3 regions of the Streptomyces sp. NPDC059917 genome follow, and region 2 is predicted to be linked to each of the others. Evidence: riboswitches for the same ligand, from Rfam matches in the RefSeq annotation. Region 2 holds a riboswitch; each other region holds the start of a gene.
What was found. A riboswitch is a leader RNA that binds a small molecule or an ion and turns the genes downstream of it on or off. The one in region 2 is predicted to bind cyclic di-AMP.

Region 1: another riboswitch for cyclic di-AMP. It lies ahead of ACFWAR_RS36135 (transglycosylase SLT domain-containing protein); the one in region 2 lies ahead of ACFWAR_RS18265 (M23 family metallopeptidase).
Region 3: another riboswitch for cyclic di-AMP. It lies ahead of ACFWAR_RS08790 (transglycosylase family protein); the one in region 2 lies ahead of ACFWAR_RS18265 (M23 family metallopeptidase).

What each region holds. Positions count from the first base shown of each region.
Region 1 is NZ_JBHWLC010000110.1:1,950-6,159, forward strand. Features, by position in the region: gene ACFWAR_RS36125 (LysR substrate-binding domain-containing protein) at 1-293, opposite strand, end outside; gene ACFWAR_RS36130 (dihydrodipicolinate synthase family protein) at 365-1,348, shown strand; cyclic di-AMP (ydaO/yuaA leader) riboswitch at 1,707-1,953, shown strand; gene ACFWAR_RS36135 (transglycosylase SLT domain-containing protein) at 1,958-2,770, shown strand; gene ACFWAR_RS36140 (hypothetical protein) at 2,764-4,210, opposite strand, start outside.
Region 2 is NZ_JBHWLC010000028.1:67,695-74,755, forward strand. Features, by position in the region: gene ACFWAR_RS18255 (M16 family metallopeptidase) at 1-364, shown strand, start outside; gene ACFWAR_RS18260 (M16 family metallopeptidase) at 385-1,752, shown strand; cyclic di-AMP (ydaO/yuaA leader) riboswitch at 1,978-2,134, shown strand; gene ACFWAR_RS18265 (M23 family metallopeptidase) at 2,147-2,950, shown strand; gene ACFWAR_RS18270 (GntR family transcriptional regulator) at 3,138-3,803, shown strand; gene ACFWAR_RS18275 (HPr family phosphocarrier protein) at 3,972-4,253, opposite strand; gene ACFWAR_RS18280 (GNAT family N-acetyltransferase) at 4,498-7,061, shown strand, end outside.
Region 3 is NZ_JBHWLC010000010.1:77,253-81,462, reverse strand. Features, by position in the region: gene ACFWAR_RS08800 (septum formation initiator family protein) at 1-50, opposite strand, end outside; gene eno (phosphopyruvate hydratase) at 204-1,490, opposite strand; gene ACFWAR_RS08790 (transglycosylase family protein) at 1,801-2,517, opposite strand; cyclic di-AMP (ydaO/yuaA leader) riboswitch at 2,520-2,692, opposite strand; gene ACFWAR_RS08785 (transglycosylase family protein) at 2,966-4,009, opposite strand; gene ACFWAR_RS08780 (cytochrome P450) at 4,147-4,210, opposite strand, start outside.

The sequences.
Region 1 (4,210 bases), on a different contig from region 2:
GCGCCGACGCGCAGCGCTCCCGCGAGCCCGTCGCGGGCCTCGGCGAGGTCCGCCTCGGCCCGTTCCAGGCGCTCCAGCACCGCTTCCGCGTGCCCGACCAGGTGCTGCCCGGCGGGGGTGAGCCGGACGCGGCGGCCGGTGCGCTCCAGGAGCGGCAGGCCCGCTTCGCGCTCGAGGACGGAGAGCTGTTGGGAGACGGCGGACGGACTGAAGGCCAGGGCCTCGGCGACGGCGGCGATGGTGCCGCGGCGGGCGAGTTCGCGCAGCAGGCGCAGACGGCGTACATCGAGCATCGGCTCAGCTTACGGGTCAGGACGGAAATGCGAACTGGACCCGGGGCTCGGTGGCGGGCCACCCTCGGTCCATGGCGCAGAACACCACACAGGACACGGCCCGGAGCGACACCTCGACGCTCCCCGCCCTCCCCCCTTCCTCCCCGCTCCCCGGGCTCCACGCACTGGCGGGACTGCACGTCCCGCTCGTCACCCCCTTCGACGCGTCGGGCGCGGTCGCCCTGGACGCCCTGGAGTCGCTCGCCCACGAGGTGCTCTCGGCGGGCGCCACCGGCCTCTCCCCCCTCGGAACGACCGGCGAGGCCGCCTCCCTCGACGCGGCGGAGCGGGACGCGGTGACCGAGGTGTGCGCACGGGTCTGCCGCGAGCGCGGGGCGTTCCTGAGCGTGGGCGCGGGGGGCAGCAGCACGCGGGCGAGCGAGGTCGCGCTGGCGGGGCTGCGGCGGTGGCCCGAGGTGGGGGCCGCGGTGGTGCCCGTGCCGTCCTTCGTGCGGCCCTCGGCGGCGGGGGTGCTGGCGCACTTCGAGCGGCTCGCGGAGGTCGCGCCCGTACCGCTGATCGTCTACCACATCCCCTACCGGACCGGTCAGCCGCTGGACGCCGGGGCGCTGCGGGCCCTCGGGGCGCTGCCCGGGGTCGCGGGGGTCAAGTACGCGGCGGGCGGCATCGACCAGGACGCGGTGGAGCTGCTGGGCGACCTGCCGGACGGGTTCACGGTCCTGGCGGGCGACGACGCCTTCGCCTCGCCCCTGCTCGCCCTCGGGGCGGGCGGCGCGATCCTGGCCTCGGCACATCTGGCCACGGAGCGGTTCGCCGCGCTCGTGCGGGCCTGGCGCTCCGCGGACGTGTCCGGCGCGCGGGCACTGGGGCACGCGCTGGCCCGGCTGTCGGTGGCCGTGTTCGCCGAGCCGAATCCGGTGGTCCTCAAGGGGGTGCTGCACGCGCAGGGACGCATTCCGACCCCTGACGTGCGGCTGCCGCTGCTGCCCGCCGGAGCCGCCTCGGTGCGGGAGACGCTGCGCAGGCTGGAGGAGCTGGAAGGGCTGGAGGGCTGACGGAGCCGGAGGGGCGGGGACGGAGCCGGAGGGGCGGGCGAAGCCGGAGGGGCGGGGGGACCGCGCCGCGCGGGCGGGCGCGCACCCTCGCAAGAAATCCCCAAGAAGCATGAATGGGCGATTTGCACCTGAATGCCGTACGGGCCGCTCGCCGGTGACGTCAGTCACGCGGGAGCGGCCGCCGCGGCCCCCGCCGCGGGGGTAGCGGAAGGCCGGATTCCGGGCGCCGCAATGAATTGCGGGATTTCCCGCCCCGCCCGGCCCGGATCAATTTCCCGGCCGCTTCCGATATACCGATCACTGCGCGGAATTCAAGCCCTTGTTCCACTCCTCTTCCCTCCTCTACGGTCACCGCAATCCGGGTGGAACGCCGAATCCTGCCGCTACCCGGGAACCCATCCCACTCACGTACGGCAGGAGCGGGGGAACCAGGTAGGCCGCTGGTCCGGACGCACGTTCCGGCCCGGCTCGGGGTGAAGTCGCACCACTGACACGCACGTCCTCGTCATGCTTCGGGCATGACCGCGGACGCGCCGCGTCATGGTGCGGCCGGACAGCTCCCGTCCGAACCCGACAGCTCACCTCGCAGGCGACGGAGAGGAATTCGCCATGTCCGCATCGGGCAAGCACCGCCGTCCCAAGACCAGCCCCCTCGCCCGCCTGCTCGCCGTCGCGGGCACCGGCGGCATGGCCCTCGCCCTCCCCCTGATCAGCGCCTCCGGCGCCGAAGCCGCACAGCCGGCCGCCGCCGCGACCGCGGCCCCCGCGGTCGCGGCATCCGTCGCCGCCACCGCTCCCGCGATCACCGTGCGGGCCGCGGCGGCCACCACCTATTCCGTGGTCGCGGGCGACACCCTTTCCACGATCGCCCAATCGCATTCCGTCAGCGGCGGCTGGAAGAAGCTCTACGCGGACAACCGCGCGGCGATCGGCGACGACCCGTCGGTGATCCGGCCGGGAACCCGGCTGACGCTCGGCGGCGCGGCGAAGGCGGCTCCCGCCAAGGCGGGTTCGGCGACCGCGACGACCCTGGCGGCCGGGCGGGACGCGGGGGCCGCACCCGCGCGGGCCGACCGATCCGTGCGGTCCACGACCCTGTACGCCAACAACCTCGACGGCTGGATCCGCCAGTCGCTGGACATCATGGCCCAGCACGGAATTCCCGGCACCTACGACGGAATTCGCCGCAACGTCCTGCGCGAGTCCTCGGGTAATCCCCTCGCCATCAACAACTGGGACTCCAACGCGGCGGCGGGCATCCCCTCGAAGGGCCTCCTCCAGGTCATCGACCCCACCTTCCGGGCGTACCACGTGCCCGGTACCGCGACCGACTCCTACGACCCGGTCGCGAACATCACCGCCGCCTGCAACTACGCCGCCGACCGCTACGGTTCGATCGACAACGTGAACGGCGCCTACTGAGCGGACCAGGACGCGGCCACCAACGACCGCTGCGCGGCGTGCAGATGGGTGGCCGCGGCCAGCCAGGCCCACGCGTAGCGGTCGGCGCCGGGATCGACGAGACGACCGAAGACGTCCCGGGGCCGCCGGTCGGCCTCGGCGCTCAACGCGGCGGCCAACTCCTCGGCCCCCGCGAAACCGGCCCGGCGCAGCGGCCCCCGGCCGCCGTTCGGCGCGAACTCACCGCGCGCCGCCTCCGCCACCGCCCGGCGGCCCCCCGCGACCCCGGATTCCAACAGCCGCCGCACCCGCCACAGCGGTGACCCGCCCAGCGCGTCCGGTACCGGCTCCCGGTCCCGTACGTCGGCCGGTTCGGGCGCGTCGGCCGCCGCCGGGAGGTGGGACCCCTGGAGCAGGTCGTAGCCGAGGTCGGCCCGGCCCAGCCACTGCGGCGGCAGCCGCAGGGTGTACGCCGACCCGGGCACCGGACCGACGGCCAGCGGTCGCAGGGTCGCGCTCCGGTCCGGGTCGGGGCGGCCGAGCACGCGCAGCGCCAGCCCGGGGCGCTCGGCCAGGCGGCGCAGGTTCGCGGTGTGCGCCAGGTCCGGATGCGGGTGGGCGGGGACCAGGGCGATCAGCGGTGCGCCGGGACGTACCGCGCCGTCGCGGGCCAACTCGCGGACCAGCAGCCGGTCTCCGGCCGCGGCCACCACCAGTACGTCGCATCCGAGCAGGCCCGGGTCGGCGGCCGGGTCGGCCAGGGCCCGCGCCACGGCCTCGGCCGCCGGGCGGGCGAAGAGCGCGGCGGCCGGTCCCTCGCTCCAGTCGATCCCGCGCAGCGGCGTCGCGCGTACGCCCCGGCCCGACCCGAGGCGGCCGTCGGCGGACACGGTCGCCCCGACCACGTGCAGTGCGCCCCGCGCCAGACCGGCGTGATCGAGGACGGCGCCGCCGAGGGCCACGGAGGCGCTCGCGGCGCCCCGGGCCCGGCCGATCCCACCGGGGCGGACGTCGGCGAGGGTGAACCCGTCGCCCTCGGCGTCGACGAGGTGCGTGACCACTCCCGCGTGTCCGGTGGCCGAGAGCACCGGCTCCCGGCACAGGCCGTACACGCGCAGGCTGCCGCCGGACCGGTAGGTGCGCCGGGAGCCGCCGGGGGACGGGAGCGCGGCGGAGTGCAACAGCTCGCGGAAGGCCCCCGTCAGCTCGGTCAGCCGCTGGGCGGCGCTGCGGTCGCGGGCGGCGCGCAGCCCGCGGACCACCCGGAGGGCGGCCGCCTCGGCGTGCGGCAGGCCCGCCAGGCGCGCGGTGTGTGCGGCCCGCAGCAGCTCGGCCTGGACGACGGCGCCGCCCGCGGGCACTCCCGCCGCCAGCGCGGCGGCGGCCGCCTCCCACAGGGCCGCGGCGGCGGCCACCTGCTCCGGGGACGGGGCCAGGGACGGGGCCGGGGACGGCGCCGGG
Region 2 (7,061 bases):
GGTCGAGGTGCCCGACATCGAGGCCGCCGTCGACGAGGAGCTCGCGCGGTTCGCCGCCGAGGGCCCGACGGCCGAGGAGATGGAGCGCGCGCAGGCCCAGCTGGAGCGCGAATGGCTGGACCGGCTGAGCACGGTGGCCGGCCGCGCCGACGAACTGTGCCGCTTCGCGGTGCTCTTCGGCGACCCGCAGCTGGCGCTCACCGCCGTCGGCCGCGTCCTCGACATCACCGCCGAGGAGGTGCAGGCCGTGGCCGCGGCCCGACTGCGCCCGGACAACCGCGCGGTGCTCGTCTACGAGCCGCTCGCGGCCGAGGACGCCGAGGAAGCCGCCGAGAACGACGAGACCGAAGGGGCGGAGCAGTGAGCGACACCGCAGCCGTCACGATGACCTTCCACCCCCAGCCGCAGCCCGGCGAGGCCAAGCCGTGGGCCTTCCCGGCCCCCGAGCGCGGCGCGCTGGCCACCGGCCTGACCGTGCTGCGGTGCCACCGGCCCGGCCAGCAGGTGGTGGCCGTCGAGATCAACCTCGCGGCCCCGCTGGACGCCGAACCGGCCGGCCTGGACGGCGTGGCCACCATCATGGCCCGCGCGCTCTCCGAGGGCACCGACAAGCACTCCGCCGAGGAGTTCGCGGCCGAGCTGGAGCGCTGCGGCGCCACCCTCGACGCGCACGCCGACCACCCGGGCATCCGGGTCTCCCTGGAGGTCCCGGCCTCCCGGCTGGCCAAGGCCCTGGCGCTGCTCGCCGAGGCGCTGCGCGCCCCCGCCTTCGCGGACAGCGAGGTCGACCGCCTGGTGCGCAACCGGCTCGACGAGATCCCGCACGAGCTGGCCAACCCGCAGCGCCGCGCCGCCAAGCAGCTCTCCCAGGAGCTGTTCCCGGCCACGCTGCGGATGTCCCGCCCGCGCCAGGGCACCGAGGAGACGGTGGCCCGGATCGACTCCGCGGCCGTGCGCGGCTTCTACGAGGCCCACGTGCGCCCGGCGACGGCCACCGCGGTGGTGGTCGGCGACCTGACCGGCATCGACCTGGACGCCGTCCTGGCCGACACCCTGGGCACCTGGACGGGCGGCACGGCCGAACCGCTCCCGGTGCCGGCGATCACCGCGGACGACACGGGCCGCGTGGTCATCGTGGACCGGCCGGGCGCGGTCCAGACGCAGCTGCTGATCGGGCGGATCGGCGCGGACCGGCACGACCGGGTCTGGGCGGCCCAGGTGCTCGGCACGTACTGCCTGGGCGGCACCCTGACCTCCCGTCTGGACAAGGTCCTGCGCGAGGAGAAGGGCTACACCTACGGCGTGCGCGCCTTCGGTCAGGTGCTGCGGTCCACCGCGGACGGCACCGGTGCCTCGATGCTCGCCATCAGCGGTTCGGTGGACACCCCGAACACGGGTCCGGCGCTGGACGACCTCTGGAAGGTGCTGCGCACCCTCGCGGAGGGCGGACTGACCGACGCCGAGCGCGACGTGGCGGTGCAGAACCTGGTGGGCGTGGCGCCGCTCAAGTTCGAGACGGCCGCGTCCGTCGCCGGCACCCTGGCCGACCAGGTCGAGCAGGAGCTGCCGGACGACTACCAGGCGCAGTTGTACGCGCGGCTGGCCGAGACGGGCACGGTGGAGGCCACCTCGGCCGTCGTCAACGCCTTCCCGGTGGACCGGCTCGTCACGGTGCTCGTCGGTGACGCCGCGCAGATCGAGGAGCCGGTGCGCGCACTCGGCATCGGCGACGTGAGCGTCGTCGCCAACTGAGGCCGAACGGGCCTTACAGGGCGAACGGGACGTGAACTGACGGCGTTCCGCAAGGGGTTTCGGTGGCTCGTCCACCGGAACCCCTTTTGTCCGTTTGGTGGAGAGGTTGCTTCTATGTCGCGTGATGTAGGTAACAATGGGGCTCGTGTGTTTGGTGATTGCCTGATGATCCGCCTAGCGTCGGCCGTGCTGTCCGTCAGTTGTCACAGCCGCACTCGCGGCACCGGACAGCGATCGCCGAGTCCCCGTCAGGCGCGAGCCTGGGGAGCCGGGGACCCACAGTCCCTGGGGTGAATCGGACCACCTCGCAAGAGGGGGCCCGTAGGAGACCTTCCTGCTCCGAACCCGTCAGCTAACCCGGTAGGCGAGAGGGAAGGAAAGGATCAACCTCTTCATGGCGTTCGGCAGCAGTCGTGCCTCCTCCGGCAAGCACCGTGGTTCCAGCCGTCTGAGCCGGAAGACCGCAGGCGTCGCCGGTATAGCCGCCCTCGCCGCCACCGGCGTCGCGGCCACCCTCGCTGCCCCGGCCTTCGCCGCGGACAACCACAGCAGCAGCGTTCCCCAGGACTCCGGCATGAAGGCCGTCGTCGTCGCCGACGACCTCTCCGGCGACATCGAGGCGCAGGCCGACGCCCAGCGCAACGCCGCCGACACGGCCGCCCTCAAGGCGCAGGCCGAGGCCGAGGCCAAGACGAAGGCCGCCGAGGCCCGTCGGATGGCCGAGGCGAAGGCCAAGGCCGAGCGCGAGGCCAAGGAGCGCGCGGACCGCGAAGAGGAGCGCAAGCGCCTCAACACCTTCGTGACGCCGATCGAGGGCTCCTACGTCAGCACCCAGTACGGTGCGGGCGGCAGCATGTGGTCCTCCGGCAGCCACACCGGCATCGACTTCCACGCGGGCGTGGGCAACGTCGTCCGCGCCGTGGGTGCGGGCGTCATCGTCGAGGCCGGCAACGGCGGCGCGTACGGCAACAACATCGTCATCAAGCACAACGACGGTACGTACACCCAGTACGCGCACCTCTCCAGCCTCAGCGTCTCGGCCGGCGAGCAGGTCACCGCCGGACAGCAGATCGGCCTCTCGGGCGACACCGGCAACGTCAGCGGCGCGCACCTGCACTTCGAGGCCCGCACCGGCCCGTCGTACGGCTCGGACATCAACCCGATCGCCTACCTGCGGGCCCGCGGCGTCGCGATCTGACCCCGCCCGCACAGCAGCTCCCCGAAGGCCCCGGCTCACCGAGCCGGGGCCTTCGTGTCGTGCGCGGAGCGCGTGACGGGGATCGTCCACCGGCCGCTCATTTCCATCCGTCCTCGGAAAATATCGCGTGTTGCAATAGAGTCGCGAAATGGAGTCTGCGGAAACGGCATTCGGTGGAGGTCCGGTCTTGCGAATTCCCGCGCACGCGGTATGTACGGCGATCCGCGACGACATCGTCTCCGGGGTCTTCGGCCCGGGCGCGCGGCTCACCGAGGAGCTGCTCGCCCGCCGCTACGGAGTCTCCCGCGTCCCCGTCCGCGAGGCCCTGCGCACCCTGGAGTCCGAGGGCTTCGTCACCACGCGCCGGCACGCGGGCGCCTGCGTCGCCGAGCCGACCGCGCAGGAGGCGGCCGACCTCCTGGAGGTCCGCACGCTGCTGGAGCCCCTCGCGGCGGCCCGGGCCGCCCGGCGGCGCAGCGAGGCGCACCTCAAGGTGCTGCGCGGGCTGGTCAGATTGGGCCAGGAACGGGCCAGGAGGGGCCAGGGGGAGGATCTGCGGGCGCTCGGGGGGTGGTTCCACGAGACGCTCACCCAGGCCTCCGACAGCCCCGGTCTGATCGCGCTGCTGACCCAGATGCGGCACAAGATCACCTGGATGTACGCCGTGGACGCCCCGGCGCGGCCCGTGGACTCCTGGGCGGAGCACGGCGCGATCGTGGACGCGGTGGCGCGCGGCGACGCGGAGCGGGCGCGCGCGCTCACCGCGGCGCACACCGGACGGGCGGCGGGAGCGCACCGGCTGCGCGTGAGGACTTCGCAACCTGCCGTAAACACGGCGAGCAGCCGGCTTTAACAATTCCCGTATAGGAAGGACGGGGGAGGATATTCCCGCGGTCGAATGCGGCCCGCTATTTCCGGTACGGAGAATTGCGCACCCCGCCGAAAAGCAGCGGAGCCGTGGCTCCCGGAATGCGGGGGCCACGGCTCCGCCGTGTGTGGTGCGTGGGGTCGGACCCGGGGGTCAGACGGTCTCGGGGAGCTCCTCGAGGCCCTCGGCGACCAGCTTCGCCAGGCGGTCGAGCGCGGCGTCCGCACCCTCGGCGTCGGACGCGAGGATGATCTCCTCGCCGCCCTGGGCGCCCAGGCCCAGAACCGCGAGCATGGACGCGGCGTTGACCGGGTTGCCGTCGGCCTTGGAGATCGTCACCGGGACGCCGGAAGCGGTCGTCGCCCGGACGAAGATCGAGGCGGGACGAGCGTGCAGGCCCTCGGCCCAGCCGACGTTGACGCGGCGCTCTGCCATGGTGATGCCCTTCAGGTTCTTACGGTTGTCTAGACCAGTCTCTCACGGCACTCCGAATGCTTCGGCCGACCTTCGACCCCAATCAGCCTGCCGTTCGACCCTCCCCAGCTTGCACTGATTTGCCCCGGCCCGCCTAATGCGCCGCGCGCACGCGGCCCGGCCGATGCGCCCTCGGCGCAGCCCCGGTGCGCCCCCGGCGCCGGCCCGCCCCCCGTCCGCCCGGGACAGGCCCTAGGGTGACCCCATGACCACCGCGTCGGACCCCTCGTACCCGGCCCACTGGGAAGCGGACGTCGTGCTGCGCGACGGCGGCACCGCCCGGATCCGGCCCATCACCACCGAGGACGCGGACCGCCTGGTCAGCTTCTACGAGCAGGTCTCGGACGAGTCGAAGTACTACCGGTTCTTCGCCCCCCACCCCCGCCTGTCCGCCAAGGACGTGCACCGCTTCACCCACCACGACTACGTGGACCGGGTCGGCCTCGCGGCCACGGTCGGCGGCGAGTTCATCGCGACCGTCCGCTTCGACCGGATCGGCTCCGACGGCCGCCCCGCCTCCGGGCCCGCCGACGAGGCCGAGGTCGCCTTCCTCGTCCAGGACGCCCACCAGGGCCGCGGCGTCGCCTCGGCGCTCCTCGAACACATCGGCGCGGTCGCGCGCGAACGCGGGATCCGCCGCTTCGCCGCCGAGGTGCTGCCCGCCAACGTCAAGATGATCAAGGTCTTCAAAGAGGTCGGCTACGAGCAGAAGCGATCCTTCGAGGACGGCTCGGTCCACCTCACCCTCGACCTCGAACCGACCGCGGAGTCGCTCGCGGTCCAGCGCGCCCGCGAGCAGCGCGCCGAGGCCCGCTCCGTGCAGCGCCTCCTCGCCCCCCGCTCCGTCGCCGTCGTCGGCGCCAGCCGCACCGGTACCGGCGTGGGCGCCGCCGCCCTGCGCAACCTCCGCGACAGCGGCTTCGACGGACCGCTCTACGCGATCAACCGGGCGGTGACCTCCGACACCCTGCTCGGCGTACGGGCGCACCGCACCCTCGGCGCCATCGGCGAGCCCGTCGACCTCGCGGTGCTGGCGGTCCCCGCCGAGCAGGTCCCGGAAGCGGTCGCGGACTGCGGCGAGCACGGGGTGCAGGGACTGGTGGTGCTCTCCGCGGGCTACGGCGAGAGCGGGCCCGTGGGGCTGGAGCGCCAGCGCGAACTGGTGCGCCAGGCGCGCACCTACGGCATGCGGATCGTCGGCCCCAACGCCTTCGGCGTGATCAACACCGCGCCGGACGTCCGGCTCAACGCCTCGCTGGCCCCCGCGCCGACCCCCGAGGTCGGCCGGATCGGCCTGTTCACCCAGTCCGGAGCCATCGGCATCGCCCTCCTCGCCGGGCTGCTGCGGCGCGGCGAGAGCCTGTCCTCCTTCGTCTCGGCGGGCAACCGGGCGGACGTCTCGGGCAACGACATCCTCCAGTACTGGTACGACGACCCGGCCACCGACGTCGCCCTGATGTACCTCGAGACCCTCGGCAACCCGCGCAAGTTCACCCGCATCGCCCGGCGCACGGCGGCCGTGAAGCCGGTGGTCGTGGCCAGGGGCGGCCGCCACAGCGGGGTCACCCCGGCGGGCCACGCGGTCCCCGGCACCCGGCTGCCCGACGCCACCGTCTCGGCGCTGCTGCGCCAGGCCGGGGTGATCCGGGTGGACACGGTGACCGAGCTGGTGGACGTGGGCCTGCTGCTCGGGTCGCAGCCGCTGCCGGGCGGGCCGCGGGTGGCGATCCTCGGGAACTCCGAATCGTTGGGCGTCCTGACGTACGACGCCTGCCTGACCGAGGGGCTGCGGCCGTGGCCCCAGCTGGACCTCACGACGGAGGCGACCCCGGAGGACTTCCGGGTGGCGCTGGTGACGGCCTTGGCCGCCGACGCGAACGACGCGGTGATCGTCACCGCGATCCCGGCCGTCGGGCGCCAGGACCTGACGGACGGGCTCGCGGTGGCGATCCGGGAGGCGGTGCGGGAGGTTCCGGGCAAGCCGGTGGCCGTGGTGCACGTGGAGCTGGGGGCGTTGGCGGAGGCGTTGTCCGCGGCCACGAGCCTGCGGCCGGCTTCCCCGACCGTCGTCCGCTCAAGCGCCGCGGGGGCTGAGCCCTTCGCCTCGAACGCCGGCGGGGCTGGGTTCGGCGCGGGCGGGGCTGAGCCCTCCGCCTCAAACGCCGGCGGGGCTGGATTCGTGGTCCCGGGAGCCGGTTCGTCGGGCAGGGGGCGGGTGCCGGCTTATCCCGCCGCCGAGCGGGCGGTGCGGGCGCTCGCCGAGGCCGTCCGCTACGCGCACTGGCGCCGGGACACCGCCGACCCCGGCCGCGTGCCCGAGTTCGACGACATCGACGAGACCGGCGCCGCCGACCAGCTGGCCGACCTCCTCGCCAAGACCACGGGCGACGCCGCGCTGACCCTGCCCGACGACGCGGCCCGGGAGCTGCTCGCCCGCTACGGGATCCGCGTACGGCCCACCCTCCCCGCACCCACCCCCGACGCCGCCGCGGCCGCCGCCCGCGCGCTCGGCTACCCCGTGGTGCTCAAGACCACCGCCCCGCACCTGCGCCACCGTGCCGACCTGGGCGGCGTACGGCTGGACCTGACCACCGAGGCCGAGCTGCGCCGGTCCTACGACGAGCTGACCGAGGCCCTCGGCAGCCCCGCCGAGCTGCTGCCGGTCGTCCAGGCCATGGCGCCGCGCGGGGTGGACACGGTCGTCCGGGCCGTCGTCGACCCCGGCGCGGGCGCCGTCCTCTCCTTCGGGCTGGCCGGGGTCGCCTCCGA
Region 3 (4,210 bases), on a different contig from region 2:
AGCCTGGTCGCGGTCGAGAAGGTGGAGAACCGATCACGGTTCCCGGCCATTGACTCCGCCTCCCCTGTACCCGCACACAGCAATACGTCCCCGCACACGGTACGGGACCGAGCGCGGGGACGTACGGAGGCTGTCGGGCCCCGCGGGGATGAACCCCGCGAGGACCCGTCCGGCAGCCCCTCCGGAAGGCGATCCGGAGGGGATCAGCCCTTGAAGCGCGGGAAGGCGGAGCGGCCCGCGTACACGGCGGCGTCGTCGAGGATCTCCTCGATGCGCAGCAGCTGGTTGTACTTGGCGACGCGGTCCGAGCGGGCCGGGGCGCCGGTCTTGATCTGACCGCAGTTCACGGCGACCGCGAGGTCGGCGATGGTGACGTCCTCGGTCTCGCCGGAACGGTGCGACATCATGCACTTGAAGCCGTTGCGCTGGGCCATCTCGACGGCGTCCAGGGTCTCGGTCAGCGAACCGATCTGGTTCACCTTCACGAGCAGGGCGTTGGCCGAGCCCTCTTCGATACCGCGGGCGAGGCGCTCCGGGTTGGTGACGAAGAGGTCGTCGCCGACGATCTGGACCTTGGCGCCCAGCTTGTCCGTGAGGACCTTCCAGCCGGCCCAGTCGTCCTCGTACAGCGGGTCCTCGATGGAGACCATCGGGTACGCGGAGACGAGCTCCTCGTAGTACTCGGTCATCTCGGCGGCCGAGCGGGACTGGCCCTCGAACTCGTACTTGCCGTCCTTGTAGAACTCGGACGCGGCGACGTCGAGCGCCAGCGCGATGTCCTTGCCCGGGACGTAGCCGGCCTGCTTGATGGCCTCGACGATGAGGTCGAGCGCGGCGCGGTTGGACTCCAGGTTCGGGGCGAAGCCGCCCTCGTCGCCCAGACCCGTGGAGAGGCCCTTGGTGTGCAGGACCTTCTTGAGGGTGTGGTAGACCTCGGCGCCCCAGCGCAGGGCCTCGGAGAAGGACTCGGCGCCGATCGGCGCGATCATGAACTCCTGGATGTCGACGTTGGAGTCGGCGTGCGACCCACCGTTGAGGATGTTCATCATCGGAACGGGCAGCAGGTGCGCGTTCGGGCCGCCGAGGTAGCGGAAGAGCGGGAGGTCCGAGGCCTCGGACGCGGCGTGGGCCACGGCCAGGGAGACGCCGAGGATCGCGTTGGCGCCCAGGGAGCCCTTGTTGTCGGTGCCGTCCAGGTCGAACATGGCCTGGTCGATCAGGCGCTGCTCGGTGGCGTCGTAGCCGACGAGCTCCGGGCCGATCTGCTCGATCACGGCGAGGACGGCCTTCTCGACGCCCTTGCCGAGGTAGCGGTTGGGGTCACCGTCACGAAGCTCGATGGCCTCGAATGCACCGGTGGAGGCGCCGGACGGAACTGCAGCACGGCCGGTGCTGCCGTCGTCGAGGCCAACCTCGACCTCGACCGTGGGATTGCCTCGGGAGTCCAGGATTTCCCGGGCTACGACGACGTCGATGGACGGCACGAGCATCTCCTTCTGGGATGTGACGCTGGGTGTGCGGTGGCGTGTCAGGCCGTGGGATGGCCTTGCCGCCTAGAGCCTAACCGGCTCCGGGCACTCGGCCAGCCGAGCAACCGCTCCGTGGGACGAAAAAGGGTCTGAATACCCCTCTTACAGGACATACGGAAGGGCCGGCGGACGGCCGAAGGATCGCCCCCGCCTGCACGAACGCCACCGCCCGGCGCGTGGGGGGAGACGCGCCGGGCGATGGCGAATTATGCGTACCGCGAAGTCCGCACGGCAGGGCCGCGCAGCGTCACAGCCGGTGTTACCGCAGGATTCAGCTGAGCTTCAGCTTCTGACCCGGGAAGATCAGGTCGGCGTCCGGCACGGTGTCCTTGTTCAGCTCGTGCAGCTTCTGCCAGCCGCCCTTGACGCCGTTCGCCTGGGCGATGGTGCCGAGGGTGTCACCGGACTTGATCTCGTAGGAGCCGGTGCCCGTCTTGGGGGCGGTCGACGGGGCGCTCTTGGTCGGGGCCGGGGTCTCGGCGCGCTCGGAGCGGGTGACCGGGGCCTCGGGGCGCTTGGTCTCCTGCTTCGACTCGCTCTTCGACTCGGTCTTCTTCTCGACCTTCTTCTCCGGCTTGTTCTGCTTGGGGGTCTCGGCCGAGCCGCCGTTGTAGGCGGAGTTCGACAGGCCCACGCCACAGGACGGCCACGCGCCCTTGCCCTGGCCCTTGAGGACCTTCTCGGCGATGGCTATCTGCTGCGCCTTGGTGGCCTGGTTCGCCTGCGGGGCGTACGCCTTGCCGCCGTACGCGGCCCACGTGGAGGACGAGAACTGCACGCCGCCGTAGTAGCCGTTGCCGGTGTTGATGGACCAGTTGCCGCCGGACTCGCACGCGGCGACGGCGTCCCACTGGGAGGCGGTCGCGGCGCTCGCGGCGCCGGCGGTCATCAGCGGAGCCGCCACGGCGACACCGGCGACACCGACGAGGGTGACGACACGGGTGGCCTTGGAGGCGCGACGGTGCTTGCCCTTGCCGGAAAGCAGCATGGTTTTCTCCTCACCGACGCCTGCGAAGTGAGCTGTCGGGTTCGGGCGGATGAGTTGCCCGGTCGCGCACCGAGGTGCGCGGCTTAACCCCAAGCCGGTTCCGTGACCATCTCTCAATGGCCGGTTCCGGCACTTACCTTGGTTCCCCCGCTCCTGCCTTCGGCGCTTGCGCGACGTGTTCCCTCCGTCCGCCGGCAGGATTCGGCGATGCGGTCGAAGGAGCCCGCGGTGGCGAGCGATTCAGAAGGTAGACAGGTCTCTCCCCGATGTTCAACGAGGGACATCGGGGAGAAACGGGCCCTACTTGCGCTCCCGGGAGGGGTGTTTGCCCAGGTGGGAGCGGGGTTTGGGGCAGTCACCGAGCAGGACACGCCAGTTGGACGGAAGAGATGCATGTCTCATTTGCACGAAAGGGACATACCTGGCGATCTTCGCGCCCGAAGTGCCCCTATTTATGGCTTAGATCGAGATTCTGCCCCGGGGTGATCAGGTCGGCGTCATGCCCGATGACCTGCTGATTGGCCTTGTAAAGGGCATTCCAGCCACCCTCGACCCCTTCGGCCTTCGCAATGTCCGTCAGATTGTCGCCGGCCTTCACCGTGTACGTCGGTTCGGACGCGGCGTCAGAGCCGACCGGCGCCTCCGCGGCGGGCGTTCCGCGGTGCTTTCCACCGGCTCCGGCCGTTTCGCCCTGCGGAACGGCGGCCGATCCGGACGGGGTCGTCGGCGTCGTGGAGGGCGTCGGGGCCGTGGGGAGCGCGGTGTTGGACGGGGACGTCGTCGGACCGGTGGGGACCGCCCCGCCGCCGGGCGCGGTCGGAGCGGGCGTGCCGGTGGACCCCGTCGGGGCGCCGGGGCCGCCGGAAACCGGAGCCGGGTCCGGCATGACGGGCAGTACGGAGGTCAGCGGGGACTGCGGCATCGCCGCGAAGTCACCGGGCGCGGGCGCGCCGGTGGCTCCGGGGATGTGCCCGGTGGAGGTCGGCGTGGCCGCCGGGGCCGGTGCGCCGGCGAGCGAGCCGGGCGCGGGGGACGCGGATCCCTCGGGTCGCACCGGGCTCGGCGCGACGGAACCGGAACGTCCGGGAACACCCGGGTCGACCGTGGCCGCCGGGCCGCCCCGGGTGAGACCGGAGGACTCCCCGCACAGCGGCCAGGCCGTCGGTCCCTGCGCGGCGAGCACCCGCTCGGCGATGGTGATCTGCTGCGAGCGGCTGGCCAGGTCGGGGCGCGCCGCGAACTCCAACCCGCCCGCGTTCTTCCACTGGTCCAGGGTCAGCTGGAGTCCGCCGTAGGACCCGCTGCCGAAGTCGGCGCTCCAGGTGCCGCCGCTCTCGCACTCGGCCACCGAGTCCCACGTGGTGGTCTCGGCCGCGCTCGCGCCGGAGGCGGCGAACAGCGGTAGGGCGAGTGCGGAGCCTGCGACTCCGGCGGTGACGACGAGTGCGGGGACCTGACGGGGGCGTCTGTGGCGGCCGTTCCCGGAACGCATGAGGGTGGACCTTTCGCGTGGCGGCGGGGGGCGACGCGAACCTAGCCCGGTTCGAACGCTTGTCACAAGTCGATGATGCGCAGATCACGTCAAGGTCACAGAGTTGACTGTGGGTCAGTTGTGGCGCCCGGGACGGGTCATTCCGCTTCCGGAACGTTTGGGGTTGTGAACCTGACGGGAAGCGTGCGCAGGCCACGCATG